2 regions of the Streptococcus sp. 517s genome follow, and region 2 is predicted to be linked to the other one. Evidence: predicted binding sites of a transcription regulator. Region 2 holds the regulator's gene; the other holds the start of a gene.
The links. The regulator NrdR, encoded in region 2, represses ribonucleotide reductase genes. The targets are predictions, from matches to a motif close to ACACNATATATNGTGT.
Positions count from the first base shown of each region.

Region 1 (3,214 bases), 730 kb from region 2:
ATCAGGAATAGAACCGAACTTTTCTGTATCCAAGCGGCAGAAGCGATCTGTCAAGCTTTCAGACGGTGTTGAGTAGATAGAGAAATGATAGCCATATTGGTCAGACCACTCTTCTACCCGACGTTTCATATCACGAATGATATCCAGCGTGAATTCCTTGGCTTCTGGATTGTGTTCCCAGCTATTTCCAAAGAAGACTGTCGCTACCTCGTACAAACCGATGTAGCCCAATGAAACTGTCGCACGACGATTCTTAAAGAGCTGATCAACGCTCTCGTCTTTTCCAAGACGGCGTCCGAAGGCCCCGTACTGATAGAGAATGGGAGCGTTTGCTGGTGTTGCTTCCTTGGTCCGTTCAACACGGTAAACTAGAGCATCTTCTGCGATGTTCATCCGCTCGTTGAAGATTTCCCAGAACTTATTCATGTCGCCCTCAGACTCAAGGGCAATGCGAGGAAGGTTGACCGTCACAACACCTAGATTCATCCGACCTGAATTGACCTCAACACCATTTTCATCTTTCCATCCTTGAAGGAAAGAACGGCAGCCCATAGGTACCTTGAAAGAACCAGTCAACTCGATAATCTTATCATAGGATAAGACATCCGGGTACATCCGTTTGGTTGCACACTCGAGGGCCAACTGTTTGATGTCATAGTTTGGAGTTCCTTCCTCCAAGTTAAGGCCTCTTTTAAGCGTAAAGATGAGTTTAGGGAAGATGGCTGTGCGGTGTTCTGAGCCAAGCCCCTTGATACGAATGGTCAAGATAGCTTTTTGAATTTCCCGTTCAAAACGACTAGTTCCTAGACCAAAACCTAGCGAAGTAAAAGGTGTTTGTCCATTTGAAGTGAAGAGGGTGTTGATTTCATACTCAAGAGATTGCATGGCATCATAGATGTCTTTTTGGGTTTTCTTCCAAGCATAATCATCCCGTTTTTCAGGCAAGACCCACTCTTCCGCATCTTTGAGGTGCTTTTGGTAATTCTTCTCTGCATAAGGCGCCAAGACTTCATCGATACGGTCAGCTGAGCAGCCCCCGTACTGGCTAGAAGCAACGTTGGCAATGATTTGCGAAATCTGAGCGGTCGCAGTCTGGATAGACTTGGGACTCTCTACCTCTGCATTACCAATTTTAAAACCATTTTCCAACATGCCTTTAAAATCAATCAAACAGCAGTTGGTCATAGGTGTATAGGGGCTGTAGTCCAAGTCATGATAGTGGATATCCCCTTTTTGGTGAGCATTGGCTACATGCTTAGGAAGCATTTGCAATCCGATTGATTTCCCTACAATCCCTGCTGTCAAATCACGTTGAGTGTTGAAGACATCGCTGTCTTTATTGGCATTTTCATTGACAACTGCTTGATCTTTATTGAGAAGTTTATGAATGCTAAAGTTGATATCTGTCGCTTTTGAGCGCTCAAAATCCCTCTGTGTCCGATAAGTGATATACTCTTCAGCCAAGGCATATTCTTTGGCTTCGAGAAGTTCATGTTCTACGATATTCTGAATCTCATAAATCTTCACACCTTTAGGGAAACGACTGTGAATTTCGGTAACGATTCTTTCAACTAGACCATTTAGGCGTTTTTCTACTAGAGGCGTGACGTCCATAACCTTTTCCGCCGCCTTGTGGAGAGCCTTGTCAATCTTGTCTACATCAAATACTACACGTCTACCATCTCGTTTTTCAACGAACAAGGTGGGAACGGTTGCAAGCTTTTCTTCTAATACAATCATATCCATGCTCTTTTCTAAAATGTTGTTCTATGAAGTATTATACCACTCTAAAAATAAAAATCAATATCTTGTGTTAAAAATCCTAAAATTTTTAAAATTCCACAAGATATTGATTTTTTGTTATTTGAATTTATAAAGCTTCAACTCGCTAGTATCTGTCTGAACAAGCTCATAGTTTTCACTGAGCCAGCTCTCTACATCTGACCACAAGGCAACTTTTTGATTGACCATAATCATCTTCGGTTCATTCTCTTTCAGGTCATTCATCAGTTTGGTTTTATTTTCGTCACTTGCAGTATAAAGTGTTGGCGTCACTAGAGAGGTCGGTGCCAAGCGTTCGCTTGTACGATAGAAATCTGGACGATCATCCCATGCATAGACACGATCTTCAGAACTCGTTTGTTGTTTGACTACGCTAGCAAGTCGCTCTCTCTCCTGATAAGTCACCGGGTGCGAAAGGTAGCGACTCGCGATAGGGAGAACGATGAGGTAGACAAGGGCAATCAGTGGTAGATAGAAATTTCCTTTGAGGAAAGAGGCTTTTTTCTCACGTCTTCTTCTACGACGACTGCCTCCATCAGAAACATTTTCTTTAATCCCTGTCAGAAGGAGCAAAGTCAAGAAAGGAAGGAGAGCAACGAGATGAGTACCGTTGACAGGTTCTTTTGAGAAAATCAAGAGCCCCAAAGAAAGCAATAAGCCCAAACTAGCAGCAATCGATAGGGAATATTGCTTAGCTGATTTTGACTGGAACAAACCAGAAAAGAGCAAACTAAGGGAACCTAGCCCAATAGCAAGTAAGCCGTAGAAGGCTGCATTTTCAAGCAAATGCGCATTTAAAAAGAGGCTAAGAGTATTTACCGGATACAAGGTCTGGCTAATGGCATCCCCAAAACTACCTGTTAATACTGTATAGTAGCCTAAAGGATAGAATAAGAGTGAGAACCCTAAGGCTGACGCAAAAAATTGATATAAACCATGAACAAAGTGACCTTTGCCTAAGTTAAAGCCGATAATTCCCAAGGCTAGTGTAGCTGCAAATAAGGCTGTTGGGATGGGCGCAAGGAAGAAAGCAAGTGCAAGGCTCATACCAACACGTAAAAATCCTTTGTCATCGTTTGGATAAGCTAGATAGTTCGTAACAATGCTAAGTGAATAAAATAAGAAAGGCAAGGCTAGCAAGAGAGCATAGCCACCACCAAAAGCGAGACCTGCTACCAACAAATTAAACACAAACACAAGCTGCTTGGCTTCTTCTACACGGTCTGTAAGACTATCCGCAGATTTAAAAAGAAAAACACCTGCTCCAAACAAGGCCAACCACTCAACCAAAGCAATCAGAATACTGCCTTGTGAAAGATAGGTAAGCAGGTAATAGAGCAGACCATCAGTCCCAAAATAATCTGTATACATTTGACCATTTTGATGCAAGGCCCAACCGGTATAAAGATCCTGAGTTTGTTGCGGGCTTACT
Region 1 is NZ_CM136847.1:1,652,041-1,655,254, forward strand. It holds gene nrdD (anaerobic ribonucleoside-triphosphate reductase) at 1-1,740, opposite strand, end outside; gene ACVX3R_RS08300 (damage-inducible protein CinA) at 1,861-3,214, opposite strand, start outside.
Region 1: a site for NrdR is predicted at 1,799-1,814, ahead of nrdD (anaerobic ribonucleoside-triphosphate reductase). Genes of this name have one in related genera too.

Region 2 (3,214 bases):
AGCTAGTTTTCGATTTCTGGCCTTCTTGCCCTTTTTTCTGACGCTCTCGAATCCGAAGCACAGCTTCTTCTGCTGTTCGAATTTTTTGATAAGCATAGTCATTGGCAACCTTCATGGCATATTTTTCATTGACATTTGCCGAATCAACCTTGTTAAAGGTTAGAAGCAAGACGATATTGATGACTTCGTCCAACAAGCCTAAAGACGCCATCTGATGAAGGAGTTCTCGCTCGCTCTGGGTGATGTTTCCCTTACGCGTTTGCTTGATTTCGGCTAAAAATTCCAGGGGAGTTTTATTTTTGGCTTCCCTGATAATGGTCATTTCTTTGGGGCTAAAGTCAGAAGATGCTGGCTTTTGCGCAATCTTTTCACGCATGCGTTTGACTGAAATAACCTGAGCCACCGCTGTCGCCTTGGCTAATTGATAGATTTCAAACCAGGTCCATTTCTTTTCATCTGCGATGGCAAACAATTCCAAAACATCTGCTTGCTCGTTTTCAAAACGCAGACCATCTCGAGCCATCAAGCGCTGAAAATGTTCCAAATCAAAATCATTTTTCACCCTGTTTTTTGACTCGATTGGTATCACTTCTTCAGTCAGGTTTGGAAAAACTTGGCTCAAAGAAACCGAGAGTGCTTCTCCCTCACTTGGAGCTTGCTTCATGGAAGCAAGCGCAGTATCCCCAATCTTTCTCTCCAATAATCTGCTATAGACAGAATGACTTAGAAATTCCTGACTGGAGAGGGGAGGATGAAGCTGTAATTCATAGGTTTCTCCCCTTTGATAAAGGGTCAACAAATCCAAAGCAGATAAAATTTTAAAGGATTGGAGCAAGGTCGGCATGCCGAAGTTTAAGTGGTTAAGGATATGGGAAAAGAGATGCTCCTTTTGCCCTCCATCCCAAAAGGTAATGGCATATAGATAGAGGCTCAGTGCCTCCTGACCGATAATCGGGAGGTAGCACTGCACCAGAGAAGATGTATCTTGCGACACCCGATTATTCTTTAGAAAAGAAAAACGGTCATTTGGTTTCATCTATTTTTCCTTTTTCTTCTTAGAGGACTGAGTGATCTGCTGGAGAAGGCTCTCCAACTCACTCACATCCTTAAAGCTACGGTAAACACTGGCAAAACGAACATAGGTAATCTCATCCAGCTCTGCCAATTCTTCCATGACTAAGGACCCAATATATTCACTTTGGATCTCATTCTCACTGCGACTACGGAGTTTTTGTTCGATGCGATTGACCACCATGCCGATCTCGTCACTTGAAACAGGGCGTTTCTGGGCTGAGCGGATAATCCCATTAAAGATTTTATCTCTCGAAAACTGCTCACGTGTACCGTCTTTTTTGACGACGACCAGCGTTCTTTCTTCTACTCGTTCATAGGTTGTAAAACGATGCTGACACTCGTCGCACTCACGTCTTCGACGGATGGTATTTCCTTCTTCGGCTTGTCGACTATCAACAACACTAGACTTGGTAGCCCCACATTTTGGACAACGCATGCATTTCCCTCCTTGTCGTTTTCTTTTCATTATACCATTTTTTGAGCAATTCCCAAAACAATTCTTATTTTTACTTGACAAGTTTTTTGTTTTATTGTATTATTTAATTAGAACAATAAAGATAAAGAAAGGAGACTATGATGTCCTGGTCATTTGATAATACAAAACCCATTTATTTACAGATTATGGAAAAAATCAAACTACAGATTGTTTCCCATGAACTGGAACCCAACCAACAGCTCCCTACTGTGAGAGATTTGGCGAGCGAGGCTGGTGTCAATCCCAATACCATTCAGCGCGCCTTGTCTGACCTTGAACGTGAAGGATTCGTTTATAGCAAACGAACAACTGGTCGTTTTGTCACCGAGGATTTGGACCTCATCGTTCAGTCCCGCAAACAACTTTCCGAGGAGCAACTGCAACACTTCGTCTCTTGCATGCTTCAATTTGGCTACAAAAAAGAAGAACTGCCAAATGTATTAAGCGACTATATTAAAGGAGTTTAAGACTATGACACTACTAGCACTTGAAAATGTATCAAAATCATATGGAGCAACTGCGGCACTTGACAATATCTCACTAGAGATTTCAGCTGGAAAAATTGTCGGGCTCCTTGGACCAAATGGATCCGGAAAAACAACCTTGATCAAACTGATCAATGGCCTCCTTCAGCCAGACAAAGGACGTGTTCTCATTAACGAACAGGATCCAAGTCCTGCTACCAAGGCGATCGTATCCTATCTACCAGATACGACTTATCTCAATGAACAGATGAAGGTCAAGGAAGCCCTGACTTACTTTAAAACCTTCTATCAGGATTTCAATCTTGAAAGAGCCCAACACCTTTTAGCCGATCTCGGTATTGATGAAAACAGTCGCCTAAAGAAACTATCAAAAGGGAACAAGGAAAAGGTCCAACTCATCCTGGTTATGAGCCGTGAAGCCCGCCTATACGTTCTGGACGAACCAATCGGAGGCGTGGATCCAGCTGCCCGTGATTATATCCTCAATACCATCATCAATAACTACTCCCCAACCTCTACGGTACTGATTTCAACCCACTTGATTTCAGATATTGAGCCAATCTTGGATGAGATCATCTTCCTCAAAGACGGAAAAGTCGTCCGCCAAGGAAATGTTGATGATATTCGTTACGAGTCAGGTGAATCAATTGACCAGCTCTTCCGCCAGGAATTTAAAGCCTAAGCAAAGGAGATTATTATGTTTTGGAATCTAGTTCGTTATGAATTTAAAAATGTCAATAAATGGTATCTGGCACTCTACGGTGCTGTACTTGCAATTTCAGTTTTGATTGGAGCTTTTATTAGCAGTCTTAGCCAGAGTTACAATCCTAACAATGCTGCTTATTTCATCTTCTTTTTAGTACTAGTCTTTGGAGGACTCAGCGTCACTCTTTGGATTGCAACAATCTTTTTAATCATCCGAAGATTCAAGGGGAGTGTTTATGACCGCCAAGGGTACTTGACCTTGACCTTGCCTGTCTCTGAGCACCAAATCATCATCGCAAAACTTTTAGGTGGTCTTGTCTGGTCCATCTTAAGCTATATCGTCTTTATCTTGAGTGTATTGATTATCTTCTTCTTAACACCAATAGAAAAAGACTTCACTGCCCTCTATAACTTCATTTCCCCTTACCTCAGCTACGGCTGGCTGTATGCCCTATCACTATTTGTCGGGTCAATC
Region 2 is NZ_CM136847.1:444,766-447,979, reverse strand. It holds gene ACVX3R_RS02515 (DnaD domain protein) at 1-1,036, opposite strand, end outside; gene nrdR (transcriptional regulator NrdR) at 1,037-1,510, opposite strand; gene ACVX3R_RS02505 (GntR family transcriptional regulator) at 1,651-2,016, shown strand; gene ACVX3R_RS02500 (ABC transporter ATP-binding protein) at 2,021-2,716, shown strand; gene ACVX3R_RS02495 (hypothetical protein) at 2,732-3,214, shown strand, end outside.